3 regions of the Saccharopolyspora sp. NPDC045839 genome follow, and region 3 is predicted to be linked to each of the others. Evidence: riboswitches for the same ligand, from Rfam matches in the RefSeq annotation. Region 3 holds a riboswitch; each other region holds the start of a gene.
The links. A riboswitch is a leader RNA that binds a small molecule or an ion and turns the genes downstream of it on or off. The one in region 3 is predicted to bind thiamine pyrophosphate.
Positions count from the first base shown of each region.

Region 1: linked by a shared signal. The riboswitch ahead of thiD (bifunctional hydroxymethylpyrimidine kinase/phosphomethylpyrimidine kinase) and the one ahead of thiO (glycine oxidase ThiO) in region 3 are both predicted to bind thiamine pyrophosphate.
Region 2: linked by a shared signal. The riboswitch ahead of AC07EQ_RS01845 (purine-cytosine permease family protein) and the one ahead of thiO (glycine oxidase ThiO) in region 3 are both predicted to bind thiamine pyrophosphate.

Region 1 is NZ_JBWKKH010000008.1:272,043-275,307, reverse strand. Features, by position in the region: gene AC07EQ_RS14785 (AMP-binding protein) at 1-46, opposite strand, end outside; gene AC07EQ_RS14780 (hypothetical protein) at 168-365, opposite strand; gene AC07EQ_RS14775 (hypothetical protein) at 610-1,350, opposite strand; gene AC07EQ_RS14770 (hypothetical protein) at 1,456-1,827, shown strand; TPP riboswitch at 1,951-2,045, shown strand; gene thiD (bifunctional hydroxymethylpyrimidine kinase/phosphomethylpyrimidine kinase) at 2,033-2,830, shown strand; gene tenA (thiaminase II) at 3,098-3,265, shown strand, end outside.
Region 2 is NZ_JBWKKH010000001.1:442,955-446,219, reverse strand. Features, by position in the region: gene AC07EQ_RS01850 (helicase HerA-like domain-containing protein) at 1-1,211, shown strand, start outside; TPP riboswitch at 1,255-1,367, shown strand; gene AC07EQ_RS01845 (purine-cytosine permease family protein) at 1,358-2,683, shown strand; gene AC07EQ_RS01840 (helix-turn-helix transcriptional regulator) at 2,680-3,265, opposite strand, start outside.
Region 3 is NZ_JBWKKH010000010.1:144,946-148,210, forward strand. Features, by position in the region: gene thiG (thiazole synthase) at 1-122, opposite strand, end outside; gene thiS (sulfur carrier protein ThiS) at 215-415, opposite strand; partial or broken gene thiO (glycine oxidase ThiO) at 403-1,533, opposite strand; TPP riboswitch at 1,521-1,626, opposite strand; gene thiE (thiamine phosphate synthase) at 1,970-2,641, shown strand; gene AC07EQ_RS16870 (S1 family peptidase) at 2,696-3,265, opposite strand, start outside.

The DNA of each region.
Region 1 (3,265 bases), on a different contig from region 3:
TTCCGCGCCCGAGGAGCGCGGCTGATCGTTGCCAGAACGTGCTCACGAGTCACCTCTCGGTCGCCAGGTTACCGGGAGTAGATAATGCCGTGAGCGGACAGCGCGGGGAAGGCCGAGATCACGAGAGCGGGGGCGGACCGTCGCCCGCCCCCGCTCTCGATGGGTGTTCACTCGAGGGTGGCGGCCTGCACGATCGCGTCGCGCAAGGCTGCTCTCAGTCTGCCGACCTCCAGCGGCGACAGCACCGCGGTCTCGCCCGGCGGGGTGATCAGCACGATGTTCCCCTGGTTGACGAACACCGACATGTCCCGACGTCTGCCGGCGACATCGCGGCAGCTCACATGCCACTGCTTGGTGGGCTCCACGATCCCTAGCCTCCCTGTTGCAGTTCGCGCGCTCTGCCTCCAGCGCGCGGTGTTGATCGAGGGACGCAGTTCGGTATGAACCGTGACGGTATATGCCCAAATCAGTCGCGGGAGTGGTTCAGGGCACATCTCCATCGGGCGGCCTGGAAACTCCGAGTGATCATTCACTTGAACGGCGGTTCCCGGAAAAGCAGAAGTCCGCAGCTCCGTTCGAAGCTGCGGACGTGACTTGGCGGGCTGGGGCTCAGACCGGGCGGACCACCAGGCCGTTGGCCTCGGCGGTGAAGGTGACCGCCGCTTCTTCGAAGTCGGCGATCGGCAGTTCGTCGCGGACCAGCCGGTGCGGCGCGTCGAAGGCCTCCACGCGGATCTCGCCGGTGCTCAGCGTGCGCTCCGGGAAGTCCACGCCGCCGACCTTGACCTCCAGCTCGCTGCCCTGCACCGCGATGGTCAACCAACCGCCGGGCACCGTCAGCTGCTCGCCGTCGTAGGTCAGGGTGAGCCGGCTGGCGGCGGGGTCCTCGGAGCGGACGGCGACGTGCGAGATCGCGACGTCGCGGTGGCCCGAGTCGCCGGCCAGGGCGATCACGTCCCGCGTGACCTCCTCGGCCGGGCCGTCGCCCGGCTTCGGCGTGAGCACCGGGGCGCGCAGCTCGGCGGCCACCCGGTAGGGCTGCCACGACCCGGCGCCGATCAGGTTGACCACCGCGGTGACGTCGACGTCGGCCAGCAGCCGGGTGCTGCCCGGAGCCGGCGTCACCTCGACGGCGGCGACGTCGCGCCGGTTCAGCAGCTCGCGCAGCGCCTTCGCGCGCTGCCTGCTGTTGCGGTCGAATCCGCGGGTGATCGCCACCGTCCCCGAACCGGCGGCCGCCACGGCGGCTTCGGTCAGGTCCGCCAGCGGGGCCCAGATCCGGGCGGGATCCTCCGGCCGGGGTTGCCGGCGGGAACGGGCGAAGCTCGGGGCATCGGTCGTGGTTTCCATCATCAACCACTTTAGTCCGCGATGAAGGGTCCCCTTGCCCGCCGGTGGGTGCCTTCTCGATGTGAATTCGATCGCTGTGCCGATTCCGCCCAGGTTCGGGTTCGGGTGGGCCGATCGGAGCAGGCGGACGGCTCGGCGATCGGAGTGGTCCGGCCGCCGAACGGTCTTGTCGCGCGGCGCACCTGGGGCAATGCTGGGGCGATCATCGAGGGGGGCGGGATGACCGAGGTGCACTTCCCCGAACTCGGGCGCAGGCGGGCCGGTCGCGATCCGGCGCGCGGCGTGCTGGTGTGCTGGCTGGTCGCGGACGGCAGCCGGGTGCGGGTGGGCGACCGGTTGGCGGAGATCCGGATGGGCGGCGATTGCTGCGGCCGGACGGTCGGCTGGGTTTCCGCGCTGGCCACCGGCACGCTGTGGCACCAGGTGCGACCCGGCGAGGTGCTCACCGCCGGCGTGGTGGTGGGCCTGATCGACTGAGGCTGCGGCAGGGCGGGCTCTTGCGTTTCGAAGCGCCGGAGGTGCTTGGCACCGCCACGCGGAACGAGTTCGGAAACAGCAAGGTGGGCGTGGTCGTGAGCCGGGCCCGGTTGTTAGGTTGGTGGCAGTGACGCGGGGTGCCCGGCTGCCGGGCTGAGAACAGACCCGTTGAACCTGACCTAGCTCGTACTAGCGGAGGGACGTCATGGTTCCCAATGTGCTGACCATCGCCGGCACCGACCCCAGCGGCGGAGCAGGCGTGCAGGCCGACCTGAAGACCTTCTCGGCGCACGGCGCCTACGGCATGTCCGTGATCACCGCGCTGGTCGCGCAGACCACCACCGGGGTTTCCGAGGTCCACGAGGTGCCGCCGGAGTTCATCACCGCGCAGCTGGTCACGCTGCTCGACGACGTGCGGGTGGACGCGGTCAAGATCGGCATGCTGGCCAACGCCGAGGTGATCCGCGCGGTGGTCGAGGTGCTCGACCGCTACGCGCCGCCGCACGTCGTGCTGGACCCGGTGATGGTCGCCAAGAGCGGGGACCGGCTGCTCGCCCCGGAAGCGGTCGGCGCGCTGCGCGAGGAGCTGCTGCCGCGGGTGGACCTGATCACCCCGAACCTGCCGGAGGCCGCGGACCTGCTGGGCGAGCCGGAGCTCACCGACCCCGCCGACATGCCCGCGCAGGCCGAGCGGCTGGCCGGGCTGGGGGCGAAGCAGGTGCTGCTCAAGGGCGGTCACCTCGACGGCGGGACCAGCGTGGACCTGCTGTACGGCGACGGGATCGCCGAGTTCCTCTCCAGCGAGCGGGTCGCGACCACCAACGACCACGGCACCGGCTGCACGCTGTCGGCCGCGATCGCCGCGCTGCGGCCGCAGCGCGGCGACTGGCTCGAAGCGGTGCGCGAGGCCAAGGAGTACCTGACGGAGGCCCTGCGCGCCTCCGACCGGCTCGACGTGGGCCACGGCCACGGCCCGGTCCACCACTTCCACCACTGGTGGTGACCTTTCGGGATTCCAAGCTCGTTTTGCGTGGCGGTGCACGTAGCGGAACCTCAGACGCCGTCTGGACTGTGGGATCCCCGACTTATGTATGACCAATACACGGCATCGGGGCTGTCCTCGCCAGACGACGTCTGAGAACCCGCGGCGGTGCCGGTTGCGTAGGTGGGCTAAGCGGCTTCGTCGCTTAAGAACAAGAGCCAAAACCGACTTCCCGAACACCTGCAGAGCCCTGAGCACAAGGGCTTCCACACGCTACGAGAGGTTCTGATGAGCAAGCTGCCCGCTCCGCCCGCCGACGGTTTCTGCGCCAAGGCGTGGGCGCACACCGCCGATCTGCAGCAGGCGATCGTCGAGCACCCGTTCAACGCCGCGCTGACCGACGGCACCCTGGACCGCGACCGCTTCGCGTTCTACATCGTGCAGGACGCGCGCTAC
Region 2 (3,265 bases), on a different contig from region 3:
TGGCGGCCCGCGCCGCCGAGGTCGGCGACGACTGGCGGCCCGCGGCGTTCCCCGTGCAGTTCCTGTCGCTGGGCACCGGCGGCCGGGGCGTGCCGATCCGCGCGACCGTGACCGGCTTCGGGCCGCTGCTGCTGGCGAAGGTGCTCGGCCTGAACGCGACGCAGGAATCGACGCTGGGCCTGATCTTCCACTGGGCCGACGAGCGCGGGCTGGCGCTGCTGGACATCAAGGACCTGCGCTCGGTGATCCAGTACCTGACCAGCGACGAGGGGAAGGCCGAGCTCAAGGGCATCGGCGGGGTCTCGGCCGCCAGTGCTGGTGTGATCCTGCGGGCACTGTCCAATTTGGAGGCCCGGGGCGGGGACGAGTTCTTCGGCGAGCCGGAGCTGGCGGTCGCCGACCTGCTCCGGCAGGTCGACGGCAGGGGTGTGGTGAACCTGCTGGAGCTCGACGACGTGCAGGCCGACCCGGTGCTGTTCTCGACGTTCCTGATGTGGCTGCTGGCCGAGCTGTTCGAGGAGCTGCCGGAGGCAGGCGACCTGGACCGGCCGAAGCTGGTGTTCTTCTTCGACGAGGCGCACCTGCTGTTCAGCGACGCGTCCAAGGCGTTCCTGGAGCGCATCGAGCAGACCGTCAAGCTGATCCGGTCCAAGGCGGTGGGCGTGTTCTTCTGCACGCAGCTGCCCACCGACCTGCCCAACGCGGTGCTCTCCCAGCTGGGCGCCCGGGTCCAGCACGCCATCCGGGCCTTCACCCCGGACGACCAGAAGGCCCTGGCGCGCACGGTGAAGACCTACCCGGCGACCGAGCACTACGAGCTCGACGAGGCGCTGACGTCGCTGGGCATCGGCGAGGCGATCGTGACGGTGCTCTCCGAGACCGGCGCGCCGACGCCGGTCGCGTGGACCCGGCTCCGCGCGCCCCGCTCGCTGATGGGCACGATCGGCGAGGACGCGGTGCGAGCCGCCGCCGCTTCGTCCGGCTTGCACGGGAAGTACGAGCAGACCGTCGATCGGGAATCCGCCTACGAACTCCTGGCGAGGAAGATCGCCGCCGCGCCGGAAAAGCCTGAAATGCCGGAAAAGTCGGAAGCAGCGGGGTTCCTGGAGAAGGCGATGGACAACCCCGCGGTGCGGTCCTTCTTCCGCTCGGCGGCGAGCGCCCTGGGGCGGGAGATCACCCGCGGCCTGTTCGGCAACCGCCGCCGGTGACCCGGCTGGCATCTGTCACCTGATCGGGGTAAGGTGTCGCCGACTCGATCCACGCGGGAGCTCGGGCGTACCGGGCTGAGAGGGTGGCACCACCGCGCCACCGACCGCAGAACCTGTCCGGATAATGCCGGCGTAGGGAGCTGTTGATGGCGCTTGACGTCGATCGTGCCGAAGTTCCGCACACCCTGGACGAACCGGCGCCGAAGACGCTCGGCGTGCTCGACCAGGGCGCGTTCTGGGGCAACCTCGGGGTGAGCCTGCTCGGCTTCAGCGGTGCCCTGGCCGTGCTCGCGCCGGCCGGTGTGCCGCAGCTGTCGTTCGCCGCCGCCGTCACCGCGTGCGTGGTGGGCACCGTGATCGGCAGCATCATGGTCGGCCTCGCGGCGGTTCCGGGAGCGCGCACCGGCGCCCCGGCGATGATGCTGCTGCGCGGCCTGTTCGGCACCAAGCTGTCGTACCTGCCGACGGTGCTGAACATCCTGCAGCTGATCGGCTGGGGAACGTTCGAACTCCTGGTGATCGCGCAGGGCGCGGAGGCGTTGTTCGGCGGCGGCCCGCACTGGTTGTACGTGCTGGTGGCCGGTGCGCTGACCACCGTGCTCACGCTGCGCCCGCTCGGCGCGCTTCGCCTGCTGCGCCGCTACGTCAGCATCGCGGTGGCGATCGCGATGGTGTACTTCTTCGTCCAGCTGCTGCGGCAGCCGCTGCCGGAGATGAACACCGGTTCCTGGCAGGGCTTCTGGCCCGGCGCGGACGCCGCGCTGGCGGTCGCGGTTTCCTGGATCCCGGTCGCCTCGGACTACTCGCGGCACTCGAAGTCGGTGTCCGGCGCGTTCACCGCCGCGACGGTGGGCTACTCGGTCACCCAGATCGCCTGCTACCTGCTGGGGCTGATCGGGCTGGCGATGGTGGCCGGCGACGCGGACAAGGTGTTCGACCCGATGCTGGCGGTGCCGCTCGGGGTGATCTTCTTCGGCATCCTGGTGCTGCGCGAGGTCGACCAGTCCTTCGCCAACACCTACTCGACCGCGGTCTCCATCCAGAACCTGCGGCCCAGCGCCGACCGCCGGGTGCTGTGCGTGATCATCGGGGCGTTGATCACCCTGCTCGCGCTGACCCTGGACATCGCCGAGTTCTCGAACTTCCTGCTGCTGATCGGCTCGGTGTTCGTGCCGATGTTCGGCGTGCTGGCGGTGGACTACTTCCTGCACGGCCGCCGCCGCAGCTACGACCTGTCCGCGCAGGCCCCGTCCCGCTGGGGCATGCTGCTGGCCTGGTTCCTGGGCTTCGCGGCGTTCCAGCTGATCAACCCGGGCGAACTCGGCTGGTGGAGCCGGCTGTGGACCGGTCTGCGGGAGGCGCTCGGCTTCACCGTCCCGGCGTGGATGAGCGCCGCGCTCACGTCGTTCGTCGTGGCCGCCCTCGCGGCCGCGATCATCGGCGCCTTCCGCCGCCGCGGCTCGGAGAGCTAGTCCCGCGCACGCATCGCGAGCAGCTTGATCGCGTTCTCCGCACCGGAGCCGTCCGCGGTCGTGACCACGACCACGGACTGCTCCGGTGAGCGGGCCGGCACGAGGATCTGCTGCGCGACCGCGAGCGAGCCCACCAGCGGGTGGCGCAGCTCGTACTCGTCCGCTTCGCAGGGTTTGACCCGGTGATCGCTCCACAGCGTCGCGAATTCCGGGCTCTTCATGGACAGTTCGCCGACGAGCGAGGCCAGCAGGGCGTCTTCGGGATGCCGTCCAGCGACCTGCCGGAGGTTGCCGACGACGGCGCGCGCCTTGCGCTGCCAGTCCGCGTAGAGGTCGCGGGTGTGCGGGTCGAGGAACAGCATCCGGGCCAGGTTCGGCCGGTCCGCCGGGCGTTCCGGAGCGGTTCGGTCGAGGTGCCCGGCCAGCAGCGCGTGGCCCAGCGCGTTCCAGGCCAGCACGTCGCTCCGCCTGCCGAGGACCAGCGCGGGCACGGCCCCGAACGACCGCATCAGGTCGCGGGTCAAAGGGTCGAGCCGTTCCAGCGGCGGGCGGCGCTGCGGCCGGGGACGTTGCGCGGCGAGC
Region 3 (3,265 bases):
GTCAGCTCGGTTCCGGACGCGATCAGCGCGCGCTCCAGGACCGCGAGGTTCGTCGCCCCTCCGGTCCCGGTGATCAGCCGCGAACCGAACTCGCGGCCGGCGATCACCAACGGGTCGTCCATGACTCTCCTAACAACGGGTCCACCGAATCCGGGTAGCACGGGATCCGGTGTGCTTCTGTTGCCCCGCAAGGGGGTTCGGGCCGGAGGGGGCGTCAGCCGCCCTGCACTGCGGTGAGGACCTCGATCGCGGCATCGGGGCGCAGCGCGGTGCCCGGCCACAGGGCGCGCGGCACCACGGCGCCGTCCAGCGCCACGGCCACGCCACGCTCGGGCACCCCGAACTCCCGCAGCACCGCCGCGAGCGTTGCGTCGGCGGCGACCTGCCGGGTCTCCCCGTTGATCACGACGTGCACTGCTGTCCTCCCCATCGGCTCGGATCGGCGGCCTTGATCTCGACGGCGGGCTCCTCGTCGCGCAGCAGCGCGAGCACCGCCTCGACCGTCACCGGGGCGAGCAGGAAGCCGCCGCGGTGGTGCCCGGTGGCCGCCAGGACACCGGGTTCCAGCCAGCCGAGCACCGGCAGGTTGTCGTCGGTGCTCGGGCGCAGCCCGGCCGCGGCCTCGACCAGCCGGTATTCGGCGATGCCCGGCATCAGCCGCTCGGCGTCGGCGATCAGGTCCCGCACCCCGCCCACGGTGACCTCGGTGTCGAACCCCACCTCGTACTGGGTGGCGCCGAGCACCAGGCCGCCGTCGTCGCGCGGCACCAGGTAGGTCTGCCGGCCGCGCACCGGGCCGCGGATCGTGCGGCTCGGCGGCGGCAGCGCCGTGGTTCGCGCGCGCAGGCGGAGGATTTCGCCCTTCACCGGCCGAATCCGGTCCCGCAGCGCGGGATGCAGCGCGCCCGAATGCACGCCCGCCGAGATCACCGCGACATCGCAGTCCACAGTGGAATCTTCGAGCTCCACCGCGCCGGGCCGGACGTTCTTCGCGTTCGCCGCGACGAACTCGACGCCCGCCGCGGTCGCGGCCGCGCGCAACGCGGCCAGCGCGAGGCGGTTGTCGACCGCTAGATCGCCCGGCACTTCGAGCCCGCCGCGCACCGCCGGACCCAGCGACGGTTCGAGCCGCCGCACCTCCCGGCCGGTCAGGCGGGTGACGGCGCGGCCGAGCCGCGCGAGGTAGTCGACCAGGTTGTCGAGCTCCGCGCGGTCCGCGCTGTCGACGCCCACGACCAGGGTTCCCTCGCGGCGCAGCCCCGAAGGCAGGCCCGAGGCCCGGGCGAGTTCGTCGGCGAACTCGGGCCAGAGCCGCAGCGATGCCGCGCCCAGTTCCAGCAGTTCCTCTTCGCCGGGCCACGCCTCGGCGAGTGGCGCCAGCATCCCGCCGGCCACGTTCGACGCCCCGGACGCCGGTTCGGCGTCGACGAGTTGCACGCGATGCCCGGCGGCGGCTGCGCGCCACGCCACGGACATGCCGATCACGCCGCCGCCCACGACGACGACGCGTTTGTTCCGTTCTTCAGACACTCCACGCTCCCTGCGCCGGCATGACCCGGATCAGGTTCGACGGTCGGGGCCAACGCCCCCTCTCAGCCCGGCACCCGGGCTCCCGTGCTCACCAGCAACCACCGTACCCGTCGAGGATCGCCACGTCGTTACCTGTCTTGAACTCACTTTGCGTAGCGGTGCAGGTAGCGGCCCCCCTGCGGGAATTGCTGTCGCCGCCTGGACTGTGGGAGCCCCGACTTGCGTATGACCAATACGCGGCGCTGGGGCTGTCCTCGCCAGACGACGCCTGAGAACCCGCGGCGGTGCGAGTTGCGAGGGTGGGCTAAGCGGCTGGCGCCGCTTCAAAGACAGGCGGTCGAGCAACTTTCACAAATTTCGGGCGCCGAATGGGAACGCGCGCCCGTGCCCGCGTTCACGCGGTCCGGCGGCGGCGTCGCGGGAGGCTACCCTGTGGGGCATGCCTGGATTGGACGGCTTCGGCATCCGCGCTCGCCTCGACGAGGCGCGGCTGTACCTGTGCACCGACGCGCGCGCCGAGCGCGGTGATCTCGCGGAGTTCGCGGACGCCGCCTTGGCCGGCGGCGTCGACATCATCCAGCTGCGGGACAAGAACCCGAACGGCGCCCCGCTGGAGGCCCGCCACGAGCTGGCGGCGCTGGAGGTGCTGGCCGAGGCGTGCCTGCGGCACGGCGCGCTGCTCGCGGTCAACGACCGCGCCGATGTCGCGATGGCCGCCGAGGCCGACATCCTGCACCTCGGGCAGGACGACCTGCCGGTGGAGATCGCCCGGCGCATCGTCGGCGAGCACGTCGCGATCGGCCGGTCGACGCACGACGTGGTGCAGGCGGACGCCGCCGCGATCGAGCCCGGCGTGGACTACTTCTGCACCGGCCCGGTGTGGACGACGCCGACCAAGCCGGGCCGCTCGGCGGCCGGGCTGGAGCTGGTGGAGCACGCCGCGGAGCACCGCGGCCACGGCAGGCCGTGGTTCGCGATCGGCGGCATCGGCCCGGACAACCTGGACCAGGCCCTCAAGGCCGGCGCGGAGCGGGTCGTCGTGGTCCGCGCGATCACGGAGGCCGAGGACCCGCGCGCCGCGGCCCGCGAGCTCCGCGACCGCCTGCCGTAACGCTCGGACGCGACGCAGCCCCCGGCCGGGTGCCGGGGGCCGGTCTGGTGGCGCTTACTGGGTGAGCAGGGTCAAGCCGTAGGCCTGCAGGATCTCGTTCACCGGCTGGAAGTAGGTCGTGCCGCCGGAGCTGCAGTTGCCCGAACCGCCGGAGGTCACGCCCTGGGCCTGGCTACCGGACAGCCAGGAGCCGCCCGAGTCGCCGGGCTCGGCGCAGACGTTGGTGCGGGTCAGGCCGGTCACCGTGCCCTGCGGGTACTGCACGGTCTGGTTCTTGGCCTGCACCGAACCGCAGTGCCAGCCAGTGGTGGAGCCGGAGCGGCAGATGGACGCGCCCACGGCGGACTCGGTGGAGCCCGCGACGCCGACGGTGCTGCCGTCGTACCGGTTCACCAGCGGGCGCGGGGTGTCGGCGGAGCCGACCCGGACCCAGCCGTAGTCGTTGCCCGGGAACTCCGAGCCCTCGAACCGGCCGGTGGGCTGCGAGGTGGAGTCGCCGACGTTGCCGCAGTGCCCGGCGGTCACGAATCCGCCCTGCACCGAGAATCCGACGGAGCAGCGGGAGCCACTGCCGATGTAGTAGGCGTTGCCGCCGATGACATCGGCGTAGGTGCGGGGGTTCTC